DNA from 4 places in the Herbaspirillum sp. FG34 genome. Region 1 is predicted to be linked to each of the others. Evidence: predicted binding sites of a transcription regulator. Region 1 holds the regulator's gene; each other region holds the start of a gene.
What was found. The regulator sigma-54, encoded in region 1, starts transcription at its own class of promoters, with help from an activator protein. The targets are predictions, from matches to a motif close to TGGCANGNAANCTGCTTT.
Positions count from the first base shown of each region.

Region 1 (3,712 bases):
CTTCACGTACAGCTGGGGAATGGTCGGCCAGTTCGAGTATTCCTTGATGCCCTGGCGCACGTCGGGGCTTTCCAGCACGTTGACGGTGACGATGTTCTCGGCGCCGCTGGCCTTGAGCAGCTGGATGGCCTTGCCGGAAAAGCCGCATTGCGGGAACTGTGCAGTGCCCTTCATGAACAGCACCACAGGGTTTTGGGTCACGGTTTCTTTGATCCAGGATTGGACGTCGCTCATGGCTGTGCCTTTAAAAATGGGATTGCCCGACATTATAGGGAAAAGCCGGCAGGCGCGTTGAAATCGGCAGCACGCCATTCGTCCGTCCGAGCCGGCGGGAAATTGCATCAAGGAAATGATTTATACCGTATGCAGTTTGCTCTGGGTAGCAGATGAGGGTGCTGCGCAAGACATTCAAGCAGAGCGATGAACAATGTTCACTGCGGTTTTGCCGGGAAGTTGCCCGGCGTAATGATTTATATTTTTTCCACAGGCATCGCTAGATGCTGTGGCCCCAATGAAAAAGGGCGCTTGCGCGCCCCTTCCTCGTGAAATCCGGCTGGCTTTCTCAGCAGCCCTGCAGGCTGCGAGGTGGCTTGCCGTTGGTGTCCTGGCTTATGCCGCTCCGGCTACCGCATCCTCGGGCGTGTCGTCCGGCAGGCGCTTGGCAGTGGAGTGATGCTCCTGCAACTTGTCCTTGTGCTTGATGACCTGGCGATCGAGCTTGTCGATCAGGGTGTCAATGGCAGCGTAGAGGTCGTGTGCGATGCTTTCCGCATGTAGATCCTTCCCCTTGATGTGGACGTTGATTTCCGCTTTTTGGCGCTTTTCCTTTTCTGTGAGTTTATCTACGCTCAGGATCACGCTGACGTCGATCACGTTGTCGAAATGGCGCTTGATACGCGAGAGCTTGCTTTGCACGTATTCCCGGATGGCGGGGGTCAGTTCGAGGTGGTGTCCACTGATGGTCAGATTCATACAAGACTCCTATCGTGAAGTCACTGGAGGTTCGTGCAATCGATCCTGCTGCAGCTGTACCACGGGCACGGTCTTCGTGTCGGATGGCGTGGGCATCAGTCGGGATGCTTGCCTGAACACAGCAACGGTACTGCAGAAAAACTGAGGAAAAACTCAGAGGGACTTGCGGAGATTGACTGGCGGAATCTTCAACACTTCGCGGTATTTGGCGACTGTGCGTCGCGCGACCACCATGCCTTGTTCTGCCAGCATATCCGCAATCTTGCTATCGGATAATGGGGTCTGCGGGTTTTCGGCTCCTATCAACTGTTTGATCAGCGCCCGTATCGCGGTGGAGGAAGCTTCGCCTCCGGTTTCAGTCGCGACGTGGCTACCGAAGAAGTATTTCAACTCAAACATACCATGCGGAGTGAGCATGTATTTCTGAGTCGTCACGCGAGAGATGGTGCTCTCGTGTAGACCCAGTGTATCAGCAATTTCACGCAGCACAAGGGGGCGCATGGCCACTGCACCATGGGAAAAGAAGTTTCTTTGACGTTCCACAATAGCCTGCGCGACGCGCAAAATCGTATCGAAACGTTGCCGCATGTTCTTGATGAGCCACTTGGCTTCCTGCAACTGCGAGGACAGCGAACCTTCGCCCTTGGCCTGCTTCAAGGCACTGGCGTACATCGCATTGACGCGCAGCTTGGGCATGACCTCATGGTTGAGCATGACCTGCCAGCCGTTCTTTGTCTGCTTGACAATCACGTCCGGCACCACGTAGTCCGAGGCGTCACGCGCGAATTCGGCACCCGGATGCGGACGGCACTGGCGGATCACGGCCTGGGCTTCACGCAGGTCTTCGTCGTCACAATCGAGGGCCTTCTTGATCTTGTTGAAGTCGCGCTGGGCGAACAGCGGCAGGTAATCCTCAACGATCCTCAGCGCCAGCTTGCGCGTGACAAAGGGGATCTTGGGCAGGCGGCGGATCTGCAAGGCCAGGCATTCGCCGGCACTGCGCGCGCCCACGCCGGCCGGGTCCAGGCTCTGCAGCAGCTTGAGCGAAATCGACAGCTCTTCCATGTCGATACCCAGCTCTTCAGGCAGGCGCGCGAGGATGTCCTCCAGCGGTTCTTCCAGATAGCCGCTCTCGTCGAGCGCATCGGTGAGCAGTTCCAGCAGCGCACGATCGCGCAGGGTGCGCGCAGTCACGCGGATCTGTTCCAGCAGGTGTTCGCGCAGGGTCAGTTCATGGGCTTCCAGCTGCGGGCGGGCATCGTCGTCATCGGGTGACTTGCCGCTGCGGGCGACGTCATCGAAGCTCCAGTCGGCATCACCGGTGACACCGGTGTCCGGATTGTTGTCCTGGTACTCGAAGCTGGAATCGCCATCGCTGGCAGCGGGCGTCGCTTCGCCGCTGTTTTCATGAGGGGTGTCGGCCACGCCACTGGAAGGCGAACTGGAGACGGCACCGTCGGCCAGCAGACGCACCGAATTGTCGAGAGCGTCATCGAGACGCTCCAGCAGGGGATTGTCGGAGAGGATCTGTTCCAGTTCCTGGTGCAGTTCCAGCGTCGACAGTTGCAGCAGCCTGATCGACTGCTGCAGTTGCGGCGTCAATGCGAGGTGCTGCGAGGTACGTAACTGGAGCGACTGTTTCATCTGTCTTTCTGAAAGCGGCGTGGCCCGCGGGTTGCTGTGCCTGTCGTTGCGTGATGCCTGGGTGTCGGTGATGCTCGATACGTAGGGCGACTGTGCTGCTTACATGCGGAAGTGCTCGCCCAGATAGACGCGGCGTACCGACTCGTTGGCAATGATCTCTTCCGGATTGCCGCTGGCCAGCACCGTGCCCTGGTTGATGATGTAGGCGCGATCGCAGATGCCCAGCGTCTCGCGCACGTTGTGGTCGGTGATGAGCACGCCGATGCCGCGCTCCTTGAGGAAGCGCACGATACGCTGGATCTCGATCACCGCAATCGGGTCGATACCGGCAAACGGTTCATCGAGCAGCACGAAGCGCGGATCGGTGGCCAGCGCGCGAGCGATCTCGACGCGTCGGCGCTCACCGCCCGACAGTGACAGGGCCTGGCTTTCGCGCAGCTTTTCGATTTGAAGTTCGTGCAGCAGGTTGTTGAGGCGGCCCTCGATTTCATCGCGCGAGAGCGGCTTGCCGTCTTCCTGGCGCAGCTCCAGCACGGCGCGGATGTTGTCTTCCACCGTCAGCTTGCGAAACACCGAGGCTTCCTGCGGCAGGTAGGACAGGCCCATGGTGGCGCGCTTGTGAATGGGCATGCGCGAAATGGGCGCGCCATCCAGGTCGATCTCGCCGCCATCGGAGGGTACCAGCCCCACGATCATGTAGAACGAGGTGGTCTTGCCGGCACCATTGGGGCCGAGCAGGCCGACCACTTCGCCGCTGCGCACTTCCATCGAGACATCGCGCACCACCTGGCGCGCGCCGTAACTTTTCTTCAGGCCGCGAACGACCAGCGAACTGGCTACCATCCTTACTGGTCCTTTCCGTTCTGACGACGCGCTGCCGGCTGGGCCGGTGCTGCGGGCTGGGCGTCCGTGGCCGGCGGCGGGTTCTTGGGCTGGATCACGGCCGTGATGCGGCCCGCGCCCGGCTTGCTCTGGCCGCTGGCAGTGTTGTTGACCGAATAGAATTCGGCGCGGCTGTCATAGGAAATGAATTCGCCGTTGACTTCATCGGTGATGCGGTCGCCGTCCATGCGCTGGATGTGGGCGCGCTGGAACA
Region 1 covers NZ_JBMDJS010000017.1:78,278-81,989, reverse strand. Annotated here, with positions in the region: gene grxD (Grx4 family monothiol glutaredoxin) at 1-234, opposite strand, end outside; gene hpf (ribosome hibernation-promoting factor, HPF/YfiA family) at 610-972, opposite strand; gene ACODSZ_RS19020 (RNA polymerase factor sigma-54) at 1,126-2,616, opposite strand; gene lptB (LPS export ABC transporter ATP-binding protein) at 2,716-3,459, opposite strand; gene lptA (lipopolysaccharide transport periplasmic protein LptA) at 3,462-3,712, opposite strand, start outside.

Region 2 (3,712 bases), on a different contig from region 1:
CCGGCAACCATTCCAGCGCTGCCTTGACGTTGGCCGGCAGGCCGCGCAGGGCCTTCAGCTTGGCCTTGTAGGCGCGCAGTTCGGCAGCCGTCGGCAGCTTGCCGTGCACCAGCAGGTGGGCGATTTCCTCGAACTCGCAGCTATCGGCCACGTCGAGAATGTCGTAACCGCGATAGTGCAGGTCATTGCCGGTCTTGCCGACGGTGCACAGGGCGGTGTTGCCGGCAGTCACGCCGGAGAGGGCAACGGACTTCTTGGGCTTGAAACCTGCGGCTTGTTGTTCGCTCATCGTGTTCTCCTCGTATTCGGGATGGGGTGACAATGCTTTGTCGGAAGGGGCTTACTTGTTCTTCTGCTGGGCAAACAGCGCATCGAGGCGCTGTTCGTAGCTGTGGTAATCGATGCGGTCATAGAGTTCCATGCGGGTCTGCATGGTATCGACCACGTTCTTCTGCGTACCATCGCGGCGGATCGCCTGGTAGACGTTTTCAGCGGCCTTGTTCATGGCGCGGAAGGCCGACAGCGGATAGAGCACCAGCCCCACGTCGGCATCCTTGAGTTCGTCCACCGTGAACAGCGGAGTCGAACCGAACTCGGTGATGTTGGCCAGGATCGGTACCTTCACCGCATTGGCGAACTGCTTGTACATGGCCAGGTCGGTGATGGCTTCCGGGAAGATCATGTCGGCACCGGCCTCGACGCAGGCCACGGCGCGCTCGATGGCGGCGTCCAGCCCTTCCACGGCCAGCGCATCGGTGCGCGCCATGATGACGAAGTTCTCGTCGGTGCGGGCATCCACGGCGGCTTTGATGCGGTCTACCATTTCCTGCTTGCTGACGATTTCCTTGCCGGGACGATGGCCGCAGCGCTTGGCACCGACCTGGTCTTCGATGTGCATGGCGGCGGCGCCGAACTTGATCATGGACTTGACGGTCCGCGCCACGTTGAAGGCCGAGGCACCGAAGCCGGTATCCACATCCACCAGCAGCGGCAGGTCGCACACGTCGGTGATGCGGCGCACGTCGGTGAGCACGTCGTCCAGATTGGAAATGCCCAGGTCAGGCAAGCCCAGCGAACCCGCCGCCACGCCGCCGCCGGACAGATAGATCGCGCGGAAACCGGCGCGCTTGGCCAGCAGGGCGTGGTTGGCGTTGATCGCGCCGATGACTTGCAAGGGGGATTCTTCCTGGACGGCCTGGCGGAACGCTGCGCCTGCGGAATGGAGAGCCATGGTGGACACCTTCTCGATGAGGTTGGAATGTGGAAAGTCTGGACCAACTGCGTCACTGCTTGACTGCGTAAAGCGACAGGCGGACGTGAGGCACACCCGTCCTGCGACATTTGCGTTCACCATTGCAACGGCCGTGCCATCGCAGTGCAGCATCCGATGGCAAGGGCCCCGAAGAAACCTTCATATCGCCTGAAACCCCCGTCAAACAAGGCTCGCCACCGGACGGGGCGGGCTCGCCCCGGGCTTGCGCCGGAGCTGCCAGCTTGATCTGGCACAAGCATCCATGTTTCATCAGTGTTACATTGACGTTTCACCGAAACACACTGAACGCCCACCATGAAACGCCCTGCCCCTGCTGACCGCCTGGCCGACAAACCCGTGATCTGGACCGTGTCCGTGTCGCGCCTGTCCGAACTCTTCCGCGACATCACGCTGGAATTCGACGGCGTGGCCGATATCGAGCCCATTCATCTCGGTTTCGACGAGGCCGTACGCGCCATCCGCGAGCGCCTGGCCAGCGAGCGCTGCGATGTGGTGATCTCGGCCGGTTCCAATGGTGCCTATCTCAAGAGCCGCCTGCCGGTACCGGTGGTGGTGGCGCGCGCCAGCGGTTTCGACGTGATGCAGGCGCTGGCCCGCGCGCGGCAGATCAGCGCGCGCATCGGGCTGGTCACCTATCAGGAGGCGATGCCGGCCCTGAGCGAGTTCCAGCAGATGTTCGGACTGGACATTGCCCAGCGCACCTATGCCACCGAGGAAGATGCGCGCGCCGTGGTACAGGAACTGAAAGCTGGCGGCGTGCAGGCGGTGGTCGGGGCCGGGCTCATCACCGACCTGGCCGAGGAAGCGGGCATGCAGGGCATCTTCCTCTACTCCTCGGCCACGGTGCGCCAGGCCTTTGAAGATGCGCTGGAACTGGCGCGCCTGACGCAACTGGAAAGCTCGCGCGGCCCCAGCCTGCCGGTGGCAGACAGTCTGCGCGCACGGCATCACCTCAAGGACTTGCGCGGCGACTCGGCGGTCATGGAAGCGGTGCGCCAGTCCATTACGCTGTTTGCACGTTCGCCGGCCAATGTACTGATCCAGGGCGAGACCGGCAGCGGCAAGGAACTGGCGGCCCAGGCCATTCACCGCGCCCATCCGCGCATGCAGGGCAAGACCCAGGCCGCGCATCCGTTCGTGGCCATCAATTGCGGGGCGCTGGCCGAATCGCTGCTGGAATCCGAACTGTTCGGCTACGAGGAAGGCGCTTTCACCGGTTCCCGTCGGGGAGGCCGGGCCGGGGTGTTCGAAGCGGCGCATCGTGGCACCCTGCTGCTCGATGAAATCGGCGAGATGCCGCTGCCGCTGCAAACGCGACTGCTGCGCGTGCTGGAGGAGCGCGAGGTGGTGCGCGTGGGGGGTACGCGGCCCATTGCGGTCCAGGTGCGCATCATCAGTGCCACCCATTGCGACCTGGAAGCGCGGGTGCGGGAAGGCCGTTTTCGCGCCGACCTGTATTACCGCCTGAGCGTGCTGCGCCTGCAACTGCCGCCCTTGCGCGCGCGCCGTGAAGACATTGCGGCGCTGGCTGAATGGCATCTCAAACATGCGCTGGCCGCACTCGATGCGCGCCCGCATGCCAATCTGGGCGCGGAAATCCTGCGCTGCGCGCCGCTGCTGTGCGCCTATGACTGGCCGGGCAATGTGCGCGAACTGCGTAACCTGATGGAGCGACTGGCGCTGTTCCTGGCTGCAGAACCCTTGCAGGCACTGACGGCGACGCTGATACAGCGGGTCGCACCGGAGCTGGCCACAGCAGCGCAGCCGCTGATCATGGACGCTGCACAGACGCCGCCCTCTCATGCCCTGACCACCACTGACCACGCACCCGACACCGACTCCATCCACGCCGCACTGCGCCGCTTTCGTGGCAACCGCGCCGCGGCCGCGCGTCACCTGGGCATCAGTCGCACGACCTTGTGGCGCAAGCTCAAGGAGGTCGAGGAGGTCGAAACGTCAGCACGGCAGTGAGCTTCGGGTCAGCGAAACGAGAAAATGATTTCGCAGAATCGCGCCCATGTCCTGCCTCCTGATAATCCCCCGCACTGCGCCTTGACAGTGCCGCATCGCCCCGCCTATGCTCGCCCGCTGTAACGGCTGCGGCCGTCACGCGGAGCCCACAACCATCCATATACAGCCAGGCAGCCGTCTGCCCCGCCAGGGTCGGAACGGCGTGCTGCTCCTCCATCCACGTATCCATCAGGGAGTCTCCATGACCAGCAATACCGCGGCGCCTGGCGCCGGCACCACGCATCCGCAAGCGCGGCGTGCGATCATCTCGTCCTCCATCGGCAATGCGCTCGAATGGTTCGACATCCTTATCTATGGCGCCTTCGCGGTAGTCATCGCCAAGCAGTTCTTCCCCACCGGGGATGACAACGTCTCGCTGCTGCTGACCTTCGCCACCTTCGGCGTGTCCTTCTTCATGCGTCCGCTGGG
Region 2 covers NZ_JBMDJS010000019.1:44,170-47,881, forward strand. Annotated here, with positions in the region: gene prpC (bifunctional 2-methylcitrate synthase/citrate synthase) at 1-289, opposite strand, end outside; gene prpB (methylisocitrate lyase) at 341-1,231, opposite strand; gene prpR (propionate catabolism operon regulatory protein PrpR) at 1,568-3,244, shown strand; gene ACODSZ_RS19880 (MFS transporter) at 3,486-3,712, shown strand, end outside.
Region 2: a site for sigma-54 is predicted at 1,353-1,370, ahead of prpB (methylisocitrate lyase). Genes of this name have one in related genera too.

Region 3 (3,712 bases), on a different contig from region 1:
CTGCATGACCATCGCCACATCTCCCGTGAAACCGCCCTCCTGACGAACCAAACCGGTTCATCACCCGGGAAGGCGACGGCTTCAATGATAGGCAGGTGCACTTGACTGCACCATGTCGGTTGGCATTCAATGTTTGCCTAAACCTATCAATTGACGATGACGGGACGCATGAAGACATCTCAAGCTTTGACCTCGGGTGTGCACCAGCGCATGGTGGACCTGCTCATGCAGCTCGCGCCTGAAGAGGGCTACAACCTCTCGCTGCTGCCGGATGTGCGCCTGCTGCGTTCCAATCGCCGCCTGCGTGAAACACCGGTGCTCTACGAGCCGGGCATCGTCGTGGTCGTGCAGGGAAGAAAGCGCGGCTACCTGGGCGGGAAGACCTATCTCTATGATGCCCGCCACTATCTGGCCGTCTCCGTGCCGGTGCCATTCACGATGCAAACCGATGCCAGCGCGAAGGCGCCACTGCTGGCGATCTACTTCCGGCTGGACTTCCAGCTGCTGGCCGAAGTGCTCTTGCAGATGGACCAGACCGATGTGCGCGCCAGTCCGCAAACCATGTTCGCTACCCGGATGGACGAGAGGATGTCGGCCTCCGTCCTGCGCCTGCTGGAGGCCATGTGCATTCCGATGGAGGCCCGCATACTGGGCCGCTCCCTGGTCAAGGAAATCTACCTGCGGGTACTCAGCGGCGAACAGGGCGCCTCCATGCGAGCCGCATTGCGCAATGACGGACAGTACGCAAAGGTAGCTCGCGCCATCCGGAAGATCCATGCCGCCTACGCGGACAAGCTGGACGTGGAACAGCTGGCGCAAGAAGCCGGGATGAGTCCGCCATCCTTTCATGCGCATTTCAAGGCGGTCACCGCCACCTCGCCCATGCAGTATCTCAAGTCCACGCGTCTGCATCAGGCGCGTCTGCTGATGTTGCGCAACGGCCTGACGGTAGCCGCAGCCAGCGCCACCGTGGGCTACGAAAGCGCATCCCAGTTCAGCCGTGAATTCAAGCGATTGTTCGGCATGACGCCCGTGCAGGAGGTCACCAGAATGAAGACCGCCTACGCGCTTCCCGCGCCGGATCCTGCTGCGCTGTTCGTATCATCGCACTAGGCGGGCCCTAGGTACGCGGCGTTTCCTGCGGCTCCCACGGAGGATGACTGCCGAAGTCCTCGGCGAGATAGTCGACGAAGCGGCGCACTTTGATCGGAATTCCCCGCGCGCCGGGAAGGCGAAGACCATGGGACTCGCGCACCAAAATGCAGCTCATCAACCTGGAGCATGCCCGCAACGCACGAAGTTCGTGCGCAACGTTCACTGACAAGATCCTGATGCACCAGAAAAGTCGTTTCAAATCAAGGAACTGCGAATTTTTCACCAAAATGGAACGGAAATTGCTTTAGTCCTGGCTTTCAAGCATTTTCTTGCACACTTTTTGGGAGATTTTCTGGTGGACGATCACAAAAACGGCGCAGACGCCCTCTTCATCCTGCTGGGGGCGATCATGATTCTGGCCATGCACGCCGGCTTTGCCTTCCTTGAGCTGGGGACGGTACGCAAGAAGAACCAGGTCAATGCTCTGGTGAAGATCCTGGCGGACTTTGCGGTCTCGACCATCGTCTATTTCTTCATCGGCTACTACGTGGCCTATGGCGTGAGCTTCTTTGCGGGAGCCGAGACGCTGGCCCAGCGCAGTGGTTTCGAGCTGGTGAAGTTCTTTTTCCTGCTGACCTTTGCGGCGGCCATTCCGGCCATCATCTCGGGCGGCATTGCCGAGCGTTCCAAGTTCAATCCGCAGCTGGTGGCCACGGCCGTGCTGGTGGGTGTGGTCTATCCCTTCTTCGAGGGCATTGCCTGGAACCAGCACCTGGGTGTGCAAGCCTGGCTGGCGGCGACCTTCGGTGCGCAGTTCCATGACTTCGCCGGTTCCATCGTGGTCCACGCCGTAGGCGGCTGGATCGCCCTGCCTGCGGTGCTGCTGCTGGGTGCGCGGCGTGGCCGTTACAGCAAGGAAGGTGCGGTGGCGGCGCATCCCCCCTCCAACATACCCTTCCTGGCCCTGGGCGCATGGATTCTGACGGTGGGCTGGTTCGGCTTCAACGTGATGAGCGCGCAGACGCTGGACAAGATGAATGGCCTGGTCGCGATGAATTCGCTCATGGCCATGGCCGGGGGGACGCTGGTGGCCCTGATGATGGGACGCAACGATCCCGGTTTTGCCTACAACGGTCCACTGGCCGGACTGGTAGCGGTATGCGCTGGCTCGGACCTGATGCACCCGCTGGGCGCGCTGGTCACGGGTGGCATTGCAGGCGCGATTTTCGTATGGATGTTCACCCGCACGCAGAACAAGTGGAAGATCGACGATGTGCTGGGCGTATGGCCGCTGCACGGGCTGTGCGGACTGTGGGGCGGACTCGCAGCCGGCATCTTCGGCTTGCAGGCCCTGGGCGGAAGGGGCGGTGTGTCGTTCATGTCGCAGCTCATCGGCAGCCTCATGGGCATTGCCATTGCGGCGGCAGGAGGCTGGATCGTATATGGCTTGCTGAAGAAAATGGTGGGGATTCGTCTTGATCCGGAACAGGAATTTGAAGGCGCGGATCTGGCCATTCACAAGATTTCTTCGACCGCTGAAAGGGAGACCAGCTGGTAAGTCCGGTGAGGCAATGCAGATGAAGTCCGTTGATTGCGGCAAACGCTGACGGACGCATTGATTGCGACGCGAAAACGCCAACACAAAAGAATCAAGCCAAACAATTTCCCGCCTGCACTTGCACTTCTGCGAACTCGTGCATTTGACGATCAAATGCACAAGAGTTCTATGAAGACTGGAAATCCTGATTCGTTTCAGCTGCATTCAATGTGGCCATGAGCCGGTCCCGGACAACCGACAGGATTTCGTCTGCCAGAGGGAGATCATCCGGACATGCGCGCGACATGACGAGTGCACCGACCGCACACGCCAAGATGCTCAGGTTTTGAGCCCTCTCCTCTCTCCCCTCGAACGAATCCGATTCTGCGCTGAGCTTGCTTAGCGTTGCCAGCATCTTTTCGATACCTGCTGCAAAGCTGGCTCGAACAGCCTCGGGCTGGCGCGCAGCGTCCCCGCCTAGCGCAGCGATCGTGCATCCATTCGTCCGGTTGTCCCGATGGGCGCGAGAGAGATAGTGCCTTACCAGCTCAGCAATCTCGATGCCCACGGATTGCTCTGCAGTCTGTGCGAGACCACAAGCCGCCGATTCTGCAATGAGGTCGGATTTGGAGGCGAAGTGCTTGTAGAACCCGCCATGAGTAAGACCCGCGGCGGACATCAAATCGGCAATGCCGACCCCATCATAGCCGTGCTCACGAAACAACAGAGACGCAGTTTCAACAACGCGCGCACGGTTTGCCTGTACCTGGGCCTTTGTAACCTTCATGGATATCTCATCGTGAAATGTTCAGCAGTGAGAATCCTACCACATTTTGATTATGACTATAATCAAAGTATTGACATCAATGATTATGATCATCATCATTGCATCTCTACCTGCCTCGACTCTTTGCCCCCTGCTCCACGCGATCAGGGCGCCGGGGGAGTGGGGAATTTAAACAACGCAATCGCCAGCGAACAAGGAAACCCGCCATGAGCAAGTTACCGACAGCCCTTATCACCGGAGCCTCCAGCGGCATCGGTGCCACCTATGCCCAACGTTTGGCCCGGCGAGGTCAT
Region 3 covers NZ_JBMDJS010000005.1:79,888-83,599, reverse strand. Annotated here, with positions in the region: gene ACODSZ_RS08305 (oxidoreductase) at 1-6, opposite strand, end outside; gene ACODSZ_RS08300 (AraC family transcriptional regulator) at 169-1,113, shown strand; gene ACODSZ_RS08295 (ammonium transporter) at 1,451-2,653, shown strand; gene ACODSZ_RS08290 (TetR/AcrR family transcriptional regulator) at 2,820-3,419, opposite strand; gene ACODSZ_RS08285 (SDR family NAD(P)-dependent oxidoreductase) at 3,626-3,712, shown strand, end outside.
Region 3: a site for sigma-54 is predicted at 1,384-1,401, ahead of ACODSZ_RS08295 (ammonium transporter). Genes of this name have one in related genera too.

Region 4 (3,712 bases), on a different contig from region 1:
GGGCAGCTCCAGCTCCAGCAGCTGCGCCGCGCCACGGATGCCGCCCAGCGGATTCTTGATCTCGTGGGCCAGGTTGCGGATGAGTTCCTTGTTGGCCTGGCTCTGGTCGAACATGCGTTCTTCGCGATCGAGCTTGAGTTGCTGCACGTTCTCGCGCAGCTCCAGCAGCACCGGCCAGTCGCTGCTGTCCAGCGGCGTGACGATGGTGTGGACCTGCAGCGGCTCGCGGTTGGCGCGTTCCAGCACCAGGTCCAGGCGCTTGTCGGCGAACTGGTGTTCGATGGCCTGGTAGAACAGCGCGGTGAGCTCCTTGCCATTGAGGAAGAGCTCCGACAGCTTCTGTTGTGAGAGTACCTTGAAGGAGCTCTCCAGCAGGTTCTCGGCGGCAGCATTGGCGTAGACGATGCCGCCGTTGGCATCGAGGATGATCACGGCCGAGGCCAGCAGGTCAAGGCCATCGAGGGAAGGAAGCGGTGTCTTCATGGGAGCATTCGTGGTGCCTGGGGTCATGTCTTCTGGCGCGCTCTGGCGCAGTCCTTGATCCGTCCTGACTAGCAATTTCCGGGCGCACTACCCGGCATGGAGGGCATGCCGGGCATAAAAAAAGGGGAAGCAAGCTTCCCCTTTTTCTCCGGATGCGGATTCGATTACAGCGAGTAGTACATGTCGAATTCGATCGGGTGCGTGGTCATGCGGAAGCGTTGGACTTCCTGCATCTTCAGCTCGATGTAGGCATCGATCATGCTGTCGGTGAACACGCCGCCACGGGTCAGGAACTCGCGGTCCTTGTCCAGGTGCTCCAGGGCTTCATCCAGCGAAGCACAGACGGTCGGGATCAGCTTGTCTTCTTCCGGCGGCAGGTGGTACAGGTCCTTGGTAGCCGCTTCGCCCGGGTGGATCTTGTTCTGCACGCCATCCAGACCGGCCATCAGCAGGGCCGAGAAGCACAGGTACGGGTTGGCCAGGGGATCCGGGAAACGGGTCTCGATGCGGCGGCCCTTCGGGTTGGCCACGTGCGGGATACGGATCGAAGCGGAACGGTTGCGGGCCGAGTAGGCCAGCTTGACCGGTGCTTCAAAGCCGGGGACCAGACGCTTGTACGAGTTGGTGCCAGGGTTGGTGATGGCGTTCAGCGCCTTGGCGTGCTTGATGATGCCGCCGATGTAGTACAGCGCGAACTCGGACAGGCCGGCATAGCCGTCGCCAGCGAACAGGTTCTTGCCATCCTTCCAGACGGACTGGTGCACGTGCATGCCGGAACCGTTGTCGCCAACCAGGGGCTTGGGCATGAAGGTCGCGGTCTTGCCGTAGGTGTGGGCGACGTTCCAGATCACGTACTTCAGGGTCTGGGTCCAGTCAGCGCGCTCGACCAGGGTCGAGAACTTGGTGCCCAGTTCGTTCTGGCCAGCGCCAGCCACTTCGTGGTGGTGCACTTCGACGGGGATGCCCAGGGATTCCAGGATCAGGGACATTTCCGAACGCATGTCCTGGAAGCTGTCGACCGGGGGAACCGGGAAGTAGCCGCCCTTGACGGTCGGACGGTGGCCGGAGTTGCCGCCTTCGATCTTGGCGCCGGTGCTCCAGGAAGCTTCTTCGGAGTCGATCTTGACGAAGGAACCGGACATGTCGGCACCCCAACGCACGCCGTCGAAGATGAAGAATTCGGGTTCCGGACCGAAGTAGGCGGTGTCGCCCAGGCCGGAGGACTTCAGGTACGCTTCAGCGCGCTTGGCGATGGAGCGCGGATCGCGGTCGTAACCCTTGCCGTCGGACGGTTCGATCACGTCACACTGCATGAAGAGGGTGGTCTCTTCCATGAACGGGTCGATGTTGGCGGTGTTCGGGTCCGGGATCAGCAGCATGTCGGAGGCTTCGATACCCTTCCAGCCGGCGATCGACGAACCGTCGAAGGCGTGACCGGATTCGAACTTGTCGATGTCGAAATGCGAAACAGGCACGGAAACGTGCTGTTCCTTGCCACGGGTGTCAGCGAAACGGAAGTCGACAAACTTGACTTCGTTGTCCTTCACCATCTTCAAAACCTCTGCGGCCGTCCTTGCCATGCGAATCTCCTAAAACGAGGAAGTAGTATAAATTGGGGTGTTGAGCCGTTTTTTTGCGACTGGATCTTTGCATTTGATACAACGGTCTTGCGCCGAACTCAGTCGCGGATGATAGCAGATTCCATGCCACCAACCTTTCAGGTGCGCCAATAATGGAATATTTTAGGGAGGGCGCGGCCATCCGGGCAGCAAGCGCGGTGCAGCACTACGGATAGATTGCATTCTTTTAGTGCATCTCGATCAAAATGCACCATAAAAATGCAATCATTTGACGAAAGCAGCAAATTGCACCAACGATGTGCGTGCGCCGTGTTGGGGCAGACTGCTTGCCGATGAGAAAGCATGCACCGGCCTGGGAAAATTGCCTAACTGTTTATATTGTTTAAAATCATTTGTCCGCTGTTCCTTCTTCTTCAGAGACTTTTCCCATGAGCAACGCATCCATTCTCAGTACTGCCGCCCACCGTGCCGCCGACGGCCATCTGCCCTACGCCGGTGCCGTGACACCGCAGGAAGCCCTGGCCCTGCTGCAATCCGATCCCGCCATCAAGCTGGTCGACGTACGCACCCGCGCCGAGCGCGACTGGGTGGGCGTGGTCCAGATCCCGCCGGCGCAACACCTGGCGGTGCAGTGGAATCTCTACCCCGAAGGCAAGCCCAATCCGCAATTCCTGGAGCAACTGCAGGAAGTCGCCCGGCCGGACGAGGTATTGCTGTTCCTGTGCCGCTCGGGCGTGCGTTCCAGGCATGCGGCCAAGCTGGCCACGGAAACGGGTTACACGCGTTGCTTCGACATTCTCGAGGGTTTCGAAGGCAACAAGGACGCCAACGGCCATCGCAAGACCATCGAAGGCTGGTGCCACGCCGGCCTGCCCTGGGTCGGGGCCTGAGACTGCACCACCTGCGCAGGCCCTTCAGGTCTGCAGGCTGCGCGCCTGCAGGGCGCTGGCCAGCGACTGCAACAGCAGGCTGATGGCTTGCTGGCCGTCGGCGTCGGCGCGCAGCGCTTCTTCCACGCAATCCAGCAAGGCCACCAGCTCCAGCCGCCCCATGGTCAGGGCCGCGCCCTTCATGCGGTGCGCAAGCTGCGCCATGCGCGCCCGGTCCCCCAGCAGGCTGGCCTGCTCCAGCGCGGCCAGATCATGGCGGGTGGTTTGCAGGAACAGCCGGTCCAGGTCCTGGCCGTATTCCTGCTCGGGCGTGGCGACCTCGCCTTCGTCTTCGGTGTCGTGATCGCACCAGAGCGCCAGCAGCCGACGAATGGCCTGGGTCTGCAGGGGCTTGGCCAGCATGCCGTCCATGCCGCTGTCCAGACAGCGCTGCACGTGCTGGGCATCGGCCTCGGCGGAAATGCCGATCAGGGGCGTATAGGGACGCTGGCGCTGCTCCTGTTCCAGACGCCGGACCTGGCGCGCCACTTCCTGTCCGGGGATGTCGGGCAGGAAGCAGTCCAGCAGGACCAGTCCATAAGGCCGCGCCCGGATGGCGGCCAGCGCACTGCTGCCATCGGCCACGCAATCGACCTGGCAGCCCAGCCGCTGCAGGCGATTCTGCATGGCGTAGCGGATGGTGACCGAATCATCAACCAGCAGTACGCCCGGTTCATTCTGCCTGGTCACTGCGCTTTCCCTCTGATGCGGCATTTACAG
Region 4 covers NZ_JBMDJS010000019.1:51,344-55,055, forward strand. Annotated here, with positions in the region: gene glnL (nitrogen regulation protein NR(II)) at 1-483, opposite strand, end outside; gene glnA (type I glutamate--ammonia ligase) at 648-2,063, opposite strand; gene ACODSZ_RS19900 (rhodanese-like domain-containing protein) at 2,492-2,953, shown strand; gene ACODSZ_RS19905 (response regulator) at 2,978-3,706, opposite strand; gene ACODSZ_RS19910 (response regulator transcription factor) at 3,707-3,712, opposite strand, start outside.
Region 4: a site for sigma-54 is predicted at 2,175-2,192, ahead of glnA (type I glutamate--ammonia ligase). Genes of this name have one in related genera too.